One region of the Jeotgalibacillus sp. 10bf12 genome, then DNA from elsewhere that is predicted to be linked to it. Evidence: riboswitches for the same ligand, from Rfam matches in the RefSeq annotation. Region 1 holds a riboswitch; each other region holds the start of a gene.
The links. A riboswitch is a leader RNA that binds a small molecule or an ion and turns the genes downstream of it on or off. The one in region 1 is predicted to bind S-adenosylmethionine.
Positions count from the first base shown of each region.

Region 1 (4,673 bases):
TGGCCAGACCAACTTGTACACCGAAATAGTAATGCGCGATTAACGCGAGACCAATCATCCCTCCGTCAAGCAGATGATGAGGGACTAAGAAGCCATTAATTCCTGTCGCCAGCATGAAACTTCCAATCATAATTGCGATGCTCTTTTTAAAAAGCATATTACCCCTTTCAAAGCATGCTTTATTTCTTATGCTATGATTTTTTGAATGATATATGCCCGCGGCGCTATCATACAACTCAGCAGTGAAATGGTTTTGAATAAAGACCAATAAAAACTGTTCACCACTAAAATATAGGTATTTTTGTTTATTATATATAAATAAAGGATATAGGTATAAAAGCTCAAAAAACTTAAAACAAGTTCATTTATATATTTGGACTTTTCACGAAGGAGAAATCAACTAATGACCGTTTATGATTTCAAAGTAAAAACATCAAGTGGCTTCACGAAAAGTTTAGATGTTTACAAAGGAAAGCTGTTGTTAATTGTTAACACAGCAACTAAATGCGGGTTCACACCACAACTCGAAGATCTGCAGAAACTGCAGGAACGTTATGAGGAGCACGGGCTGCAAATATTAGGTTTCCCTTCTAACCAATTTGCTGAACAGGAGCCACTTGGGGATGGAGAGATTACACAGTTTTGCGCAATGAATTATGGTGTCAATTTCCCTATCTTTAAAAAAATAAATGTTAGAGATCATGATGCGTCTCCTCTGTTTACTTACTTAGCTGAACAGAAGCCTTTTCAAGGATTTGATATGGCTCACCCAATTTCTAAATTGCTGGTTTCTATTGTGAATGAACGCTTTCCACACTATATGGATGGAGACTCGATTAAATGGAACTTCACAAAGTTTTTAATCGATCGGAATGGACAGGTAGTCGAGCGCTTTGAACCAACAGCAGAGCCGCTGGATATGGAAGCAAAGATTAAGGCAGCTTTATAATAAAAGCCGCAGCAGTGAATTCTGCTGCGGCTTTTATGTTGAATCAAGTTGTTCCACCAAAAACTATACACTCTTCTCCTTAAATCTAGGAAATTGAATGGCGATCGCAATCGAGCCGGACAGCGCAATCAGAATCGGATAAATGCAGTATGGGACAATCTCAGCAGGAGATATTCCTGCTACACCAGCAACAGCAAGAAGCTGTGCACCGTAAGGAATCATACCCTGTACTGAACTTGAGAAAATATCAAGCAAACTCGCTGATCTGCGCTTATCAATACCGTACTCATCAGCAATCTGTTTTGCGAGCGGTCCGGCAGTGATAATCGAAATGGTATTATTAGCTGTCGCAAGATTCACTGTCCCGACAAGCCCTGCGATCCCTGCTTCTCCACCTTTTTTCGATTTCACGCGCTTTGTGACTGACTGAAGCAGGAATTCAATTCCTCCATTTGCTCTGATCAGCTCTACCAGTCCGCCAAGCAAAATGGCGATCATCGCGAGCTCCTGCATATTTGTAAAGCCGTCTCCAATCAGACCAATTAAGTCTATAAAGCGGTATTGACCTAGTGCCAATCCGACAACCCCTGCAAAAATAATGCCGCCAAGTAAAACGAGAATTACGTTTGCCCCGGCAACAGCAAAAATTAATACGCCGAGATAAGGCAGTACCTGCACTAAATTATACGGGTTATCTCCATCAATTGAAGCACTATTCCCAGCTGTCATTACACCAAAAATAATCGCTGTAATGATCGCTGCCGGTAATACGATAAAGATATTCGCTTTAAATTTATCCTTCATTTTTGTTCCCTGCGTACGGACTGCTGCAATCGTTGTATCAGAAATGATTGACAGGTTATCACCAAACATTGCACCACTGACAATTGCCCCCATCGCAAGTGCTACGCCAATATCAGTCTGCTCTGACAGTCCAAGTCCAATTGGCGCCAGTGCTACAATTGTTCCAACTGATGTCCCCATTGAAATAGAGATAAAGCATGCAATGACGAACAGACCAACAATCAGCAGGTTTTGCGGCAGCAGTGAAAGTCCAAGGTTAACCGTTGAATCAACAGCACCGGCACCTTCTGCGACTGAAGCGAATGCACCGGCCAGTAGGAAGATCACAACCATTAAGATAATGTTCGGATGTCCTCCACCTTTCGCAAGCTGCATCGTTTTCGTCTGAAAATCTGTTTTTCGATTCATGAGCATTGCGACTAAAATCGCTGTAAACAATGCAACTAATACAGGCATGAAATAAAAGTCGCCTGTTAAAATTCCTGATCCGATAAAAAGTAAAATAAATACGCCAAACGGAATAAGTGCGAGCGGATTGCTCTGAATATTCTCCTGATTCATCTGTTTTGCCTCCTGAAATAAAATCGTGCCCTAATCTTGAAAAAGTACCCATATTGGTTTAAAACAAACACTGAAGAGGTTTTTCGGACACAAAAAAACCTCTTCAATAAGAAAAAGAAGAGGCTTGTATAAGCAAACAACTTTTCTTATCTCTCAGGCGAACGCCTGCTGGAATTGGCACAGTACTCAAATTAAGAGTCCGCTGCCGAGGCTTCAAAGGGCCAGTCCCTCTGCCTCTCATCATAAGAAGATGTTATGAAGTTTTTAATGATTGTAGAAATATAAGTGATTCAGTCGGATAAGTCAATACAATCAGCAAAATTGAGAATATTCAATCACAGGTCAGCTGCTTTCAGCTTCTTTCTTTACTCTTTCCAGGAACTCGAGCACAACTTTATTGTCCTGTTTTTTACCGGCAAGCTTCATCATCGCTTTACCGACGAAATTAGCTCCTTTATTTTCTCCTTCATAGATGAGTCTTGTCTGCTCCTCACTTTCTTTAAGCAGCTTAAAAGAAAATGTCGTATCAAACGCTTTACCCAATATAAAGTTAACCTTCTTATACTTTTCATTTTCATGATCCTCATAAGCAAGGGTATGTACAAAGTAGGTTTCTACGCGCTTCCCCTCGCCATACGTTTGCTGATGCTTTGCGCCTGCTACAGTTTCCTCACCTTCCACAAGATCATGCGAAATCACCTTTGGCATAATTCTTTTAATATTTTTATCCTTAAATAAATCCCAGACTTCTTCAATATGTGCATTAATCATTGTTTCTTCTTTCCATGTGATCACAATCATTCATCCTTTCCTGCGTCAATAAAATGAACACTGTATTTATTTTAAAGCATGGAATCAGTAAAGACTAAAAAAGTCATCTGCACGTCTGCAAATGACTTTTCGATAAAGATTATTTTCCAGTATACACATTGATCGCATTACGTAAAAATACAGTTCCGCCTTCAATGTGCTGATCATAGTAGGCAGTAAACCGATCATCACTTACGTACATTTCCCCAAGACCGGCATGTGCTTCTTTTGAATACTTTGGCCAGGTAAAGCTGAGCCATTCTTTATGCAGTGCGACTGCTTTTTGTGCTTCAGGTGAAGCGGGGTCTCCTGTATCAAACGCTTTTTTAAGCTCTGTAAAAAATGCTTTTTCAACCTCGTTCATCCGCTTGAAGTCTGCTTCAGTTAAGCCCCGCATTTTTGCGTTGCTGTCATCTACTACCTGGTCCCCATATTGTTGGCGCACTTCTTTACCATACTGCTGTTCATTTTCATCAATCATCTTTTGCTTTAACCCTTCAAATTTCTCCTGATCTTTCATTGGAGTACCTCCTTCTTTGCTTTCAATCGTTGTTTGTACGGTTGAAATGATTTGTTCAAGACGGGCATGTTTCTCCTGCAGTTTCTGAACATGCTGCTGCAAAGCTGAGACCAGATCAAAGTCCGGGTGATGAATAATCTGTCTGATTTTATCCAGGCTCACTTCAAGCTCCCTGTAAAAGAGAATCTGCTGCAGCAGATCCACTTCTTTTTCACCATAGATCCGGTAACCTGACGAACTGATTCTTGCAGGCTTTAACAGATCGATCTCATCGTAGTATCTCAGTGTGCGGCCGCTTACACCGGACAGCTTTGCGAGCTGCTGGACTGTATATTCCATTTAAAACCCTCCTGACAAATACAGCATAAGGCTTGACGTAACGTGAAGGTCAACAACAATTTTAAATTCAATATAATACCTATTAATTTTAAAGGAAAGTTTTTAAATGGGTCGTTTTAGGTTAAAGAGGTAAGACAACTATAAATTGAGGGGGTGAAAAAATGAGCGGATCAGATTATACAGTAGGTCTAATCGCAGCACCGGGTTACCCAAAGGAGTTAATTGATTCGCTGAAGGGTGAACTGCCAGAGCTGCTGGATTACTATGTTGATGACACACACAAATGGAAGGTTGATTGTTCGATCGACTCGTTAACCGGCGGGACGGATCAGTCTGATAAGGTTATGAAAGCCATCCTTTCACTTAAAGATGAGAATGAATGGGATTTCACAGTTGCAATTACAGACCTCCCCTTATTGCATGGTAAGAAAGCGATCATTGCAGAAGCTTATGAAGAAGCAAATATTGCTTTAATCAGCCTGCCCGGCCTTGGCGCAGTTCCACTTGCCCGAAGAGTCAGGGACTCTATTCTGCAGCTGGTAAATGAAATGTATTACACATCTTCTGAAGAAGGTCGCGAGAAGGCTGAACAGCGCCTCCAAAAGAAGGATCAGACAGAAGATAAAGGGTTAAAGACAAGAAATCCGAAAAGATTAGTCGGAAGAAAAGGGTTTGACAAAATTTCTCCGA
Region 1 covers NZ_CP200276.1:1,670,332-1,675,004, reverse strand. The annotation lists gene DH10bf12_RS08815 (YitT family protein) at 1-130, opposite strand, end outside; gene DH10bf12_RS08810 (glutathione peroxidase) at 404-949, shown strand; gene DH10bf12_RS08805 (Na+/H+ antiporter NhaC family protein) at 1,013-2,314, opposite strand; SAM riboswitch class I at 2,458-2,563, opposite strand; gene DH10bf12_RS08800 (SRPBCC family protein) at 2,657-3,109, opposite strand; gene DH10bf12_RS08795 (MerR family transcriptional regulator) at 3,225-3,983, opposite strand; gene DH10bf12_RS08790 (hypothetical protein) at 4,145-4,673, shown strand, end outside.

Region 2 (4,673 bases), 110 kb from region 1:
ATTCACTACCCGCTCCGCATCAGCCGGGTTCGAGATATCACACTGCAGCGCAAGTGTTTTGACCCCAAGCTTTGCTAAACGGTCAGCAACTTCCTGACACGCCTCAAGCTTTCTCGAACAAATGACCACATTCGCTCCAGCTTCAGCAAACCCTTCAGCGATCTGCTCACCCAGTCCGCGGCCGCCACCTGTCACTAGCGCTGTCTTCCCTGTCAGATCAAACAATTCCATTACCTTCATTTTTAATTCCTCCCGTTCCCCTGATATTTTTTCAGCTCAAGTCTGCCAATCTGTGCGCGGTGCACCTCATCCGGTCCATCTGCGAGCCGGAGTGTTCTTGCACTCGCCCAATGCGCTGCAAGCGGAAAATCCTCTGACACACCCGCTGCCCCAAGCGCCTGAATCGCCCGGTCAATGACTTTCAGTGCCATTGAAGGCGCCACGACTTTGATCATCGCAATCTCTGCTTTTGCCACCTTGTTGCCAACTGTGTCCATCATATAAGCAGCCTTTAATGTCAGCAGTCTCGCCTGTTCAATCTCAATCCGCGAATCAGCAATCCACTCACGGATCACGCCCTGGCTTGCAAGCGGTTTGCCAAACGCATGACGATCCACGACGCGCTTACATAATTCCTCAAGCGCACGTTCCGCTGCCCCGATTAGTCTCATGCAATGATGAATCCTGCCTGGTCCAAGTCTTCCTTGCGCAATCGCAAACCCTTTTCCTTCACCTAAAATCATATTCTCTGCCGGCACCCTGACATTTTCAAACGTAATCTCCCCGTGACCATGCGGCGCATGATCATAACCAAACACAGGCAGCATCCGCTCAATCGTCACACCCTGCGTATCAAGCGGCACAAGAATCATCGACTGCTGCTCATACTTATCAGCACCAGGATCCGTCTTTCCCATCACAATGCCAATCTGACAGCGTGGATCCCCGGCACCCGAAGACCACCATTTCCGTCCGTTAATCACATACTCATTACCATCCCGCTCAATCCGCGCTTCAATATTTGTCGCGTCAGATGAAGCCACATCAGGCTCTGTCATCGAAAAGCACGATCGGATCTCACCTGCAAGCAGCGGCTTAAGCCACTTATCCTTCTGCTCCTCTGTCCCGTAACGCACCAACACTTCCATGTTTCCCGTATCCGGTGCATTACAATTAAACACCTCAGGACCAATCATCGAACGCCCCATGATTTCACAAAGCGGCGCGTACTCTACGTTACTGAGCCCAGCTCCGTATTCACTCTCCGGCAAAAACAAATTCCAAAGTCCCTCAGCCTTTGCTTTCTCCTTCAGCTCTTCCATGATTGGCGGCACTGTACTCCAGCGGCTCTCCCCTTCATTTACCTGACGCTCATACAACGCTTCATTCGGATACACGTGCTCCTCCATAAATCTGTTGAGCTTTTTCTCAAGATCTTTTACCTCGGCAGAATACGAAAAATTCATCTTTCCATCCCCTTTTGACCTTACTAACTAACCGGTCGGTATGTATGGTTTTTAGTATAACGGATTTGTTTGAATAATCAAATTAAATTATAAAATATGGAATAAATAAGCTTCCTTATTTATTGTGATATCTACTTCGTTTTCAGTGAGAAGCCTATCAAAAAAAGCTGAATGCTAAGAGAAAACTAACTTTTAACTTCACCATTAAGTCCTGACTTATCTAAGGTCAGCTCGTTTATTTCTTTCTGCAAGGCTATTGTACAGGCATTTAGTCACTTTTTTACATATACATATTAATGCAACAACAATAATGAAAAGGAGAGATTTTAATGTGTTGCGGAAAAAAAGATTCATGTGTATGTGGTATTGTTCGTGAGATTGTAAGAGCTCAGGATGAGGTGGCTGGCGCTAATGCGAATGGTTGCTGTTCAACAGGCTGTGACCAGGCAATCAGAAACCTGCTATCACCGATCGCGGCTAACGGGAATGGAAATGGACCTACTACGATTCCATTTGCACTCTACTGTAAAGGGGATTGCGAACCATTTATCGGAAGCGGCGTTTTCAGTGCTCCCGTCGGCGGATCAGGAATGACCGCACTAAGATGTGTAAAAACACCGATCTTCCGCGCGAAAAAGTTTGTGGATAAAGATAAGGACAGAGAGAAAGATAAGTGCTGCGTCCAGCTGGAGCTACTGCTTCCAATTACAATGGGCGGATCTACTCCTGGGCCATCAGGCGACGGAACGCAAATCTGCGATTATTTCCCGGGCAACAGCATCAGAAATCTGCAGGCAACAGGCATCTGCCTGACTGTCGATTTGAATTGTTTCTGCGGTATCGTATGTCTGGACCCTATCACACCTCGACCTGCGTCTGAGTTTAACATGAGTGAAGAGGACTAAGAGGGTACAAAGACTGAAATGGGACAGCAAAAAGGTACAACTCCGTATCTTTTTGTTGTTTTTCATTCTGATAATATTTTGTTTATGACGTTTAAAGATCATTTCTTCCCTAAAATATTGTCTACAAAATTATTAAAATATAGATGTCATTTTCACATATACTACCCCCATTTTTGTTCTATAAGAACAGATGTGTGAATATAATTGGGATACCTCCACCCTCATTTTTAATAAACGTTATTTTATTAAAGGCGCGCAAACTGTCCCAGTCGAATCCGAGTCAGCATGTGATCCCTGAAAAATGTTAAGAAAAGAATTGTTTAACAAAAAAAATAAATATTGACAGCGCATTTGCGATTCGTTAACATAAAAACCAAGTATTTTTATCGGGATACTTCATAAACTCAATAGATCGTCTTATCAAGAGAGGTTAAGGGACTGGCCCAATGACACCTCGGCAGCAGACTGACTCATCAGTACTGTGCCAATTCCAGCAAGTGTTTCTTGATAGATAAGACTGGATTAATGTTTTTTCTTCCAGTTTATTTTTCTGACTGGGAGTTTTTTTATGTTGAAAATTCATTTAGAGGAGGAAATTGTGTGGACATTTTTTTAGTTAGTTTGAATTTATTTGTGTTAGTTGGTCTTATTATTTTTCTTTACGCGCTTAAGAAGAAGCACGTATCATTTTCAAAAAGGGTTTTACTTGGTTTAGCATTCGGAATTGTATTAGGTTTTGCATTGCAATGGATCTATCCATCTGAGTCCACTGTTATTGCAACTACAGCTGATTGGTTTAATCTAATTGGTGGTTCTTACATCAGGCTCTTACAGATGATCGCCATCCCGCTCGTCTTCATTTCAATTCTTGCGGCTTTTACAAAGCTGACTTTAACAAAGAATATCGGAAAAATCAGTGCACTCATTATCGGCATTTTAGTTGGAACAACTGCCATTGCAGCTGCTGTTGGGATTGCTACAACGGCTGGTTTTAATCTTGAAGCGATTCAAATCGAACAGGGCGAAGCAGAAACAGGCCGTGCCGCTTCATTGGAAGAAACGTATGGGACAGTGGAAAACGTGACATTTCCACAGCAAATCCTTGCTTTAGTTCCATCAAATGTTTTTCTGGATTTCACAGGCGCCCGCCCGACTTCCACGATTTCAGTTGTCATTTTCGCAGCTTTTCTTGGTCTGGCGTTTTTGGGTGTCAGAAGAAAGCAGCCTGAACAAGCGGAATTATTTTCTAAGATTGTCGACTCTCTTTATGCGATCGTGATGCGCGTCGTGACATTAATTTTAAGATTAACGCCTTATGGTGTGCTGGCGGTCATGGCGAGAACAGTGGCAACCACAAACTTTGATGCCATAGTGAATCTCGGTAAATTTGTGATTGCTTCATACGTAGCACTGGGTATTGTCTTTATTATTCATTTGATCCTGCTAACAATTTCAGGCTTAAACCCAGTTACTTTTGTCAAAAAAGCATTTCCTGTTCTCGCTTTTGCGTTTACAACCCGCACCAGTGCCGGCGCGTTGCCAATGAACATCCGGACTCAGCAGAACTTAGGGGTAAAAGATGGAACGGCTAATTTCGCAGGTTCATTTGGATTGTCAATCGGACAAAACGGCTGTGCAGGTGTGTATCCTGCCATGCTCGCGATCATGATTGCACCAACCGTCGGAATCAATCCCCTCACACCGACGTTTATCTTAACGGTCATCGCCGTTGTGGCAATCAGTTCATTTGGTGTTGCAGGCGTTGGAGGCGGCGCAACATTTGCAGCCATTCTTGTCCTGTCAGCCCTGAATCTTCCGATCGGCTTAGCTGGTCTGTTAATTTCCATTGAACCACTGATTGATATGGGAAGAACAGCTGTTAATGTCAGCGGAAGTATGACAGCCGGAGTGCTGACGAGTAAGGTAACGAATGAATTAGATGTTGATATGTATAACGACCGGTCTACACGGGTGACTGTTGAGGCTTAAGTAAAGAGCGTATTAAAAGAGAGCAGCCATTTGGTTGCTCTTTTTTTAAATATCTTTCGTGTCCTGCATTTGTAGTGAGTATTTTAAATCACTAATAATGAAGGTCATCATTTTTACGATGAAAATGTATGATAGACTAACATTGACTATTTTTTCTAAATTAAGGTTATTGAAGAAATCAGGGAGGCGTCGTAATGTGGATCATATTAGGATTTATTGCAATCGCAGCAACACTGCTTAATATTTATTTATTTTCAGCAGGAAAGGATTATAAGCTTGCGATGGCGGCAGCTTTATCATTTACAGCACTCAC
Region 2 covers NZ_CP200276.1:1,555,546-1,560,218, reverse strand. The annotation lists gene DH10bf12_RS08235 (SDR family oxidoreductase) at 1-240, opposite strand, end outside; gene DH10bf12_RS08230 (acyl-CoA dehydrogenase) at 243-1,466, opposite strand; gene DH10bf12_RS08225 (CotY/CotZ family spore coat protein) at 1,796-2,371, shown strand; SAM riboswitch class I at 2,786-2,889, shown strand; gene DH10bf12_RS08220 (L-cystine transporter) at 2,972-4,360, shown strand; gene DH10bf12_RS08215 (hypothetical protein) at 4,555-4,673, shown strand, end outside.
Region 2: linked by a shared signal. The riboswitch ahead of DH10bf12_RS08220 (L-cystine transporter) and the one ahead of DH10bf12_RS08805 (Na+/H+ antiporter NhaC family protein) in region 1 are both predicted to bind S-adenosylmethionine.

Region 3 (4,673 bases), 150 kb from region 1:
AAATACTTTGATATTGCCACACATGTCATCCAGGGAGATGCACAGGATGAACAGCTTCTGATTCAGGCTGGCATTAGAAACTTTGATCTCGTTGTCGTATCATTCGGTGAAAATATAGAGGCGAGTATCTTAACAACAATTATTTTAACTGACCTAGGTGTGAAGGAAATCTGGGTAAAAGCATCCAGTCTTTATCATCAGAAGGTACTTGAAAAAATTGGTGCAACTCGCGTAATACGTCCTGAAAAAGATATGGCACGGCGAATTGCCCACAGACTGGCATCCAAACATTTTATTGATTATGTTGAACTGACTGAAGAGCATTCAATGGTCGAAATAAAAGCAACGCCGAAAATTATCGGTAAAACTATCGCCGCACTGAACATCAGAAACCGCTTTGGATGTAACATTGTCGGGATCTACAGGCAGCATGATATGATTGTATCACCAAGTGGAGACGATAAAATTCAAAAAGAGGATGTACTGATTGTCATCGGTGAGAACAGAAAGCTTCACCGATTTGAGAAACAGGGTGTCTGATCGTGTTAATAATTGTTTTGTTAAAATCTATCAGTATTACTGCACAGCTGATGATTGAAGCGTGAGGGGGCGGAGGGGCATTGCGAAGCCTGAGGGCTCACTGCCCGGCCGCGGAAAGCGTCCCCTGAAGCGGAAATCAACAGCCAACTTTAGCAAAGTCTAATAAAAGATCCGGAATCTCTTTATGAGGTTCCGGATCTTTTAAATCTCTCTCCTGAAATTTCTTCAGCCATCAGCAGTTCACTTGCACAGGGCTTGAGAAGTTTTTTAAGCGACGCTTTATCTTCTTCCGGGTCCAGCCACTGATTGAAAGCATCCCGTTCAAGTATGACAGGCATTCTAGTATGGATATCAGCCATCAGATCATTTGGTTCAGTCGTTAAGATCGTACAGCTTCTGATGATTTGATCATCATGACGCCAAGACTCCCACAGACCTGCAAATGTAATCGGCTCACCGTCGTGCCTCTTTATTTCGTAGGGCTGTTTTTCCCTCCCTGATTTTTTCCATTCGTAAAATGAAGTGGCAGGAATCAGGCACCGTTTGGATTCAAATGCTCTGCGAAAGCTTGGCTTCTCTGCGACCGTTTCAGACCTGGCATTGAACGTTTTATACCCAATTTTTTCATCCTTAGCAAAAGGGGGAATCAGTCCCCACCTGAAAGAGGCGGGATAACGCTGTCCGTTTAACTGCACAACCGCTGCAGCATGCTGACTTGGTGACAGGTTCAGGTTTGGCGTATAAAGAAAATCATCCCTCATCTCAAACTGATAATACTGCTGCAGATCATACATCGCCTCAACTAAAGAAAATCGTCCGCACATCCCTCATCTCTCCTTTATAAGCATTCTAACAAAATATTGCGAAGATAGAGAAGATTACAACTTATTTCCTTTTAAAGGTAATCGGTTGATTTGTTTCGGTATACGAATCATACTGAATACAGACATACATATTCAGGAGGGTTTTCCATATGAAGAAATTTTGGTTAGTATCTGCAATGGCAGCTGCACTTATGCTTGCAGCCTGCTCAGATGATTCGTCAGAGCCGGCAGAAACAGAAGAAGCAACAACTGAGGAATTTGCAGAAGAAACGGAAGAGGCTTCAACAGAAGAAGCAGGTGAAGAAGAAAGCGCTGAACCAGAGCTTTATCTTGTTGGTGACGAGGTAACTTCAGGTGACCTGACAGTTACAGTGACTGATACTGGTGTTGCTGAACAAATCGATGACACGAATCGTGTTTACGAGATCAATATGACAGTGACAAATAATGGTGAAGAGGAAGTATCTTTATCTTCAGAGGACTTCACATTGACTGATCTTACAGATGAAGAAAAAATGGCTTACGGCGATCCGTCTGAATGGACAATCGCAGCAGGAGAATCAGCAGAAGGCTCATTACAATATGAATCTGCAGCAGCAACTGCATTCAAACTTTTCGGCACAATCGGTGAAGAAGAAGTTGAATGGAGACTGCCGGGGATTACTTCTTTAGACTAATCGTATTTTAAGCACTTGGCTTTTATAAAAATGGACATGATAAATGCAGCGGAGCGTAAGGTGAAGACACCGTCCGGCCACGGAAAGCGTCCGCCTGAAGTGAAGCGAAACGATTAAAGGGGCTCGAACAATTATGTTCAGCCTCTTTTTTATATCCAATCATTTACCTAAACGTATTTTAATCATCACTCCTATTGACACAACAGCCACCTTTCTTGTAAAGTTGTCATAATTAATTGAATAGCGTGGATTCTTATCAAGAGAGGCGGAGGGAACAGGCCCGTTGAAACCTCAGCAACCTACACACAATGTGAAAAGGTGCTAAATCCATCCTGCAATCATGCAGGGAAGATAAGAAGCTTAGTAGTCTAAAGCCTTCTTATCTATGATGATGGAAGGCTTTTTTGTATATACATCAGGAAGGGTGAAATAATGAACTTACTTGAAGAAATGAAGCAAAGAATTCTGATTGGTGACGGCGCGATGGGAACCCTCCTGTATTCATATGGCTCAGATCAGTGCTTTGAAGAATTAAATCTGTCTCATGCAGAGCATATCCAGCAAATTCATCGTGCATACATTGATGCTGGTGCTGATGTGATACAAACAAATACCTACGGCGCGAACTATCATAAGCTCGAGCGCTACGGACTCGAAGAAAAGGTAAAAGAAATCAATACTGCGGCTGTAAAAAACGCTAAAGCTGCGGCGAAAGACAATACCTTCATTCTCGGTACAATCGGCGGGATCAGAAGCTTCCGTCCTCAATCGATTGACCTGAATGAAATCAAGCGGACATTCAGAGAACAGCTTTACTGTTTACTGTTAGAAGGAGTAGACGGGTTATTATTTGAAACGTATTACGATTTCGAGGAACTGGCAGCGGTCATTGAAATCGCCAGAAAAGAAACAGACCTGCCGATTATTGCGCATATTTCAGTTCAGGAGCCGGATGTGATGCAAAATGGTAAACCGGTTTCTGAAGCGCTACTGGAGCTTGAACAGCTTGGAGCCGATGTAGTTGGCTTAAATTGCAGACAGGGTCCATTCCATATGATTAAGTCACTTGAACAGGTACCGCTTCCTGAAAAGGCTTATCTGTCCTGTTATCCAAACGCGAGTCTTCCATCTTACTCAGAAGGCTCACTTCAGTACAGCAATAATGCTGAATACTTTGGTGAGGTGGCACCTGCATTCAGAGAGCAGGGAGTCAGACTGCTCGGGGGATGCTGCGGGACAACGCCGGATCATGTGAGAGCATTCAGCCAGGCACTAAAAGGGCTTGCACCTATTACTGAAAAAAGAGTGGAGAAAGCTGAAAAGATTGTAGTGCGCTCAAGACAAAAGGATTTGCCTGAGCCCCTCACAGACATCGTTAGAGACCGCAAATCAGTCATTGTTGAACTCGATCCTCCCAAGAAGCTTTATACAGATAAGTTTATCGAAGGTGCAAAAGCACTCGGTGCAGCCGGAGCTGATGCTGTTACTCTTGCTGATAACTCACTTGCGAGTCCGCGTGTATCCAATGAGTCACTTGGTTACCTGATCAAACAGCAGGGCGTCCGTCCGCTTGTTCATCTGACGTGCAGAGACCGTAATCTGATCGGGCTTCAAAGCCATCTGATGGGACTTCACACACTTGGGCTTCATGACATTCTGGCTGTCACAGGTGACCCGACAAAGGTTGGGGATTTCCCGGGTGCAGCTTCAGTCTATGACGTATCATCATTTGAATTGATTGAAATGATCCAGCAGCTGAATAACGGCATGTCGATGTCCGGAAAAGACTTAGGCGAGAAAGCTTCATTTACGATCGGTGCGGCATTCAACCCGAATGTCAGAAGTGTTGAAAGAGCCGTACAGCGTCTGGAGAAAAAGATCTCGGCCGGAGCTGATTACTTTATGAGTCAGCCTGTATTCTCTGAGGAAAAGCTGATTCAGACAGCTGAAGCAGTTAAGGATCTTGGAAAGCCCGTATATATTGGCCTGATGCCTTTGACAAGCAGCAAAAACGCAGACTTCCTTCATAATGAAGTACCCGGTATCAAATTAACTGAACAGGTAAGAGACCGGATGGCAGCAGTGTCCGGTGACCGTGAAAAATCTTACCAGGAAGGATTGGCCATTACAAAGTCACTGATTGATACAGCGCTCGATCTATTTAATGGCATCTATCTGATCACACCATTTATGCGCTATGAAATGACAGCAGAATTAACACGCTATGCCAATGAGCAGGCGGCAAAGAGAGGAGGAAACCAACGTGCGCACATTATTCAATGAACAGCTTAAGAAAAGAATCCTGATTATGGACGGTGCAATGGGTACGATGCTTCAGGATGCGAACCTGTCAGCAGAAGATTTTGGTGGTGAGGACCTTGAGGGGTGTAATGAGAACCTGAACCGCACGCGTCCTGATCTGCTTGAAACCATCCATGACGCCTATTTTGAAGCAGGCGCAGATATCGTGGAAACGAACACATTCGGCAGTATGAGCGTCGTGCTTGAAGAATATGATATCGCATCTGATGCTTATGAACTTTCACGGCTTGGTGCTGAAATTGCCAGAAAGTCAGCCGCTAAATGGTCAACAGAAGACCGTCCGCGCTTTGTTGCAGGCTCAATGGGACCG
Region 3 covers NZ_CP200276.1:1,816,221-1,820,893, forward strand. The annotation lists gene DH10bf12_RS09470 (potassium channel family protein) at 1-540, shown strand, start outside; gene DH10bf12_RS09475 (SOS response-associated peptidase) at 723-1,364, opposite strand; gene DH10bf12_RS09480 (DUF4352 domain-containing protein) at 1,514-2,041, shown strand; SAM riboswitch class I at 2,292-2,399, shown strand; gene DH10bf12_RS09485 (bifunctional homocysteine S-methyltransferase/methylenetetrahydrofolate reductase) at 2,474-4,324, shown strand; gene metH (methionine synthase) at 4,272-4,673, shown strand, end outside.
Region 3: linked by a shared signal. The riboswitch ahead of DH10bf12_RS09485 (bifunctional homocysteine S-methyltransferase/methylenetetrahydrofolate reductase) and the one ahead of DH10bf12_RS08805 (Na+/H+ antiporter NhaC family protein) in region 1 are both predicted to bind S-adenosylmethionine.

Region 4 (4,673 bases), 970 kb from region 1:
CTGGACCGGGTCTTGGACTGCTTCTTGCATTCACGCTATTTGGTGGAAAGATAGCCAGAAGAACAGCACCGGGTGCGATTGTGATTCATTTCCTTGGTGGTATTCATGAGCTGTATTTCCCTTATGTACTAATGAAACCACTTACAATCATCGGTATGATTGCAGGGGGTATGTCAGGAATTGCAGTGTTCAGCCTATTTGATGCAGGTCTTGTCGCAGGACCGAGTCCGGGATCGATCTTCGCTTACCTGGCTCTTACACCAAGAGGAAACTTCCTCGGTATTATTTCAGGCGTTCTGGTAGCTGCAGCAGTAACATTTGTAGTTACATCCGTGATCCTGAAGCTTGATAAAAACAAAGATGAAGAAGCTGACTTCAGCAGCTCTCTTGCGAAGTCACAGTCAATGAAAGCAGAAGGAAAGCAGCTGATGAATTTCTCAGCAGAATCTGCAGAAACAAAGAACGTAAGCAAAATCTCATTTGCATGTGATGCCGGAGCGGGAAGCAGTGCACTCGGTGCAACGACTTTCAGAAAGAAGCTCCAGAAGAAGGGGATCACAGACATTGAGGTCAAGCACTACAGAATTGAAGACGTACCTGAACACTCAGATATCATCGTCGTTCACAAAAATCTATCAGATCGTGCGCGAATGGCTCATGATGATAAAAAGATTATTACGATTGAAAGTTATCTGAATGATCCGAGTCTTGATGAACTGCTGGATCAGTTGGAGAAGGAAAAAGAATAGATAGATGTGAAGACTACCCCGGCGTTATCAATTTTAACGCCGGGGTAGCTCTATTTATGATAGGCAGTGTGGGGACGGAGGTCAAATGGTCACGAAATGGCCTGTTAACCTCCGTCCCGGCAGTGCACATGTTCATTTAATTACCCGTAAAACTCCCGAACACCTTCTCGATATAATCCCCAAACCCAGTCTTCACCTCAAGCCCCTGTTCCTGCAGCTGCAGCCAGATGGCACGGTCAACTGAAGAGGGAGTGTTTTGCTGAAGCGTATCCCAATTTTCAGCACTCAATGTTGCTGTGTAACGGCTCTCCCCATATAAAACCGCAATCTGATAACCATCTGTCGTATTCACAAACAGCTCATAGTCCGTATCCCACTGCTTCAATTGCTTCTCCATCGTCTGTGTCACGTGATCAAAGAATGCGTCATTCGGCATAGCCTTTGAAGCATAACCTCTCAACATTCCTGAAGCATTCATCTTCATCTCTCCTTCATGTTTTTTAAACAAGGATCAAGAGAAACGAAAAAAATCCCTGCTGCAATGAATGCAACAGGGACCACAGTCCGTTCGTTATCATCCAAAGCCTGCGCTTTGCTGGTGGGAGCACCTTACCTTTTAGGCAGGTTGCTGTGAAGTCTTAGAGCCAGTACTCTCGTTCACTCTTGATAACCTTATTTAATTAACAGTATTATACCATTTTGAAGGCGAAATGTCTTTAAGCGGTGATCAAAATCACACCGCCACAATGCGAAATTTCATGAAAATCACATTTACAAATGCCGTCCAATGCGGCCTTCAACTCGTCAGCGACAAAGTAAAACTCATCCTCATCCCAATGCTCAACATGCGCGGCCCGGCAAGCCTCAAGTTGCTCTCTCGTCCCAAAAGCAATATCACCAATCAGCAGCTGACCGCCTGCTTTTAAATGAGATAACAGTTCACGGATAAACGTGACCTTTTCTTCATCATTCAGGTGATGAAGGGTATACGTGCTGACGATAAAATCGTATTTTTTCTCCTGAAGCGCAGGCGGCAGGCCATTTGAAATATCCCATTCCACCAGACTCGCCTCAGGCATTTTATTCTGTGCAATCGAAATCATCTCAGATGAAAAGTCCAGTCCATCAATCTGGTGGCCGTTTTCATAAAGCTTATTCGTCAAAACACCAGTACCAAATCCGATATCCAGCACATCAGCTTTTTCCTTATTCATCACAGTATTAAAAATCATATTCAATATCTCTTTGTAGCCGGCGAAAGGGTATAAATTACTTTCTTCACTTACCTTTACCGTCTGATCATAATCATTTGCCCATAAATTAAATCCAGTGTTATTTAACAAGAATGCTCCTCCTAAAATGTTCAAAAATGACGGGCATTCTCTGTGGATTGCCCATGTTAAATTCCGGTAACCTCTGTTTTAACGTTTTTCATCTGAACCACACCTTCCAATTATTTGTATTGATTGTATCATATTTAAAAATCTATTAGTTTTACGAAATTTTCATTACATACGCCTCTTAATCTATGTTAAGTTGACACTGACATCATAAGAAAGGTGATTCGAAATTGACATGATTAAATTTCAGGCATTTTACACAACACAGGATTATGTAGACATGCAGCGAAAGCGCCTAATACTTAACGGCGATTTGAACAGTATAAAGAAAAGATCCACTCTTTCATCTCTGCTGATTGTCATTATCCTTTCCTTTACTCTTGATTTATTCAGCTCATTTATCGGCGTAATCATGGGGATCTTACTAATTATCCTTACAGGGGTCTTCGTACCGCCTACGGTTGAAAGAACAACAATGAAAAGTATTCAGAAACAGTTTGACGGGAAAAACATGGAGAATTCCATCGGTTCTGTTGAATTTCAATTAGATGAAGCAGGAGTCATCCGCAAAATGCAATATTCCACACTCGCGTTCGACTGGGATGGTGTCATTCGTATCGGTGAGGATCAGAGGAACTACTATCTTTTCCTATCAAAAGCACAAGTCTTATTTCTTCCTAAGCACCCTGACGGATTAACAGAAACTGACCAGCTGCGGTTAGAAGATTTGATTGGTCGGGTGAGAAAGCGGATTAGAGAAGAGTATAGGGCTAGTAGAGAAGCGGCTAAATAATATGGAAAATGAAACGTCTGGAATCTGTGTCCAGGCGTTTTTGTGTACCATAATTTAGAAAAACCAATATACATTCACTAACCATCATGTCAAAATAATCGTAAGAAGACAGTTGGAAATACTTTTGACGGAGGGATCTATGACCAACATGATTCGTGTAATGGAAAATATCTTTCTGGGGCTTGTCATCATTACAACCATCCCAAGTCTGATCTTTCAAGAATTAACGCTGCTGTCAGTGGTGTCTATGATCTCACTTGCCGGCTGGATTACTATGTCAGGATTAAGGTTGATTGATGAAGGTAAAAAAACCGGGGGCAAAGTGATTATTTCATTGGGAATATTGCTCTTCATTTTGTCTTTTATCCAGTAATCAAGCATTTAGAATCAGAGAAAGACATTGGAGTTGAATGACATTGACAACCATCTATCTAGTCAGGCACGCACACTCATACTTCACGCCAGACGACATGAGCCGTCCTTTGTCTGAAAAAGGGCTGATTGATGCCAATACTGTAACGGAGTACTTAAAGACTGAGAATATAACTGCTGTGCTATCAAGCCCTTACAAACGTGCAGTCCAAACGGTTGAAGGTATTGCTGCTTACATAGATAAAGAGATTGAAATAGTTGAAGACTTCAGAGAGCGGACATTAACTGCTGAACCCGTTGAAGATTTTAACAAAGCAATCACGAAAGTATGGGAGGATCCGGCCTTTTCCTGGGACGGTGGGGAATCGAATCTGGCTGCGCAGGAAAGAGGTGTGAAAGCACTGGAAAATGTATTAGAGAAGTATCAAGGACAGAATATTGTGATTGGAACACACGGCAATATTATGGTGCTGATTATGAATTTTTTGATCAGCAGTATGATTTCGCCTTCTGGAATCAGCTCGCAATGCCTGATATTTACCAGCTGAGATTTGAAGGAGATTTATTAACAGGTTAAGAGAATAGGAGCATCTACATGAACATCAGAATTGAACCGCTGCAGGTATCAGATGCTGAGAAGCTGCGTCAGCAAATTGAGGATCATCCTTTTAAAATGGAAGAAGGCACGCTGCCTATTACATTAAGTCTCGGTGTAGCATCTGCGACTCACGAGAAGGATGAAACTTTATTCCAGCTTCTGAATCAGGCGGATAAAGCGTTGTATCAGGCGAAAGCGGATGGGCGGAATAGAGTCAGAACTTACTCCCGCGTAACGAAAGATTTGAATAGAAAACATGGCTAATGCAGGTGTTAAACTTCAAAGTTTAGCACCTGTTTTTGTTTTTAAAAAAACTTGCAATCAAATACGCTTGTGTATATAGTGTATATAAAGTATATATACACTATATCATTAATGATGAAAAACGAGGGATTTACATGCAGATTATTATTTCGAATAGCTCTAAGGAACCGATCTATGAGCAGATCACTAATCAGGTGAAGTCACTGATTCTTTCGGGTGATCTTGTAGAAGGTGCATCACTGCCTTCAATCCGGCAGCTTGCTAAGGATCTGCACATCAGCGTTATTACAACGAAGCGTGCCTATGAAGAACTTGAGAAGGCTGGATTCATTTATTCAGTCGTTGGTAAAGGATCATTTGTAGCTGAACAGAACCTGGAAGTGATGAGAGAAAAGAAGCTGAAAGTGATTGAGGAACAGCTTAGCGCTGTGATCACGAACAGCAGGGAGATCGGGCTGACTTTAGAGGAAATGAAAGAGCTTTTAGACATTTTATACAGGGAGTGAAAAAGGGATGGAACACGTAGTTGATATAAAAAATGTAACGAAAACTTATAA
Region 4 covers NZ_CP200276.1:698,899-703,571, reverse strand. The annotation lists gene DH10bf12_RS03305 (PTS mannitol transporter subunit IIBC) at 1-749, shown strand, start outside; gene DH10bf12_RS03300 (hypothetical protein) at 886-1,227, opposite strand; SAM riboswitch class I at 1,318-1,422, opposite strand; gene DH10bf12_RS03295 (class I SAM-dependent methyltransferase) at 1,466-2,092, opposite strand; gene DH10bf12_RS03290 (YcxB family protein) at 2,325-2,882, shown strand; gene DH10bf12_RS03285 (hypothetical protein) at 3,022-3,255, shown strand; partial or broken gene DH10bf12_RS03280 (histidine phosphatase family protein) at 3,293-3,831, shown strand; gene DH10bf12_RS03275 (GGDEF domain-containing protein) at 3,850-4,116, shown strand; gene DH10bf12_RS03270 (GntR family transcriptional regulator) at 4,251-4,622, shown strand; gene DH10bf12_RS03265 (ABC transporter ATP-binding protein) at 4,630-4,673, shown strand, end outside.
Region 4: linked by a shared signal. The riboswitch ahead of DH10bf12_RS03300 (hypothetical protein) and the one ahead of DH10bf12_RS08805 (Na+/H+ antiporter NhaC family protein) in region 1 are both predicted to bind S-adenosylmethionine.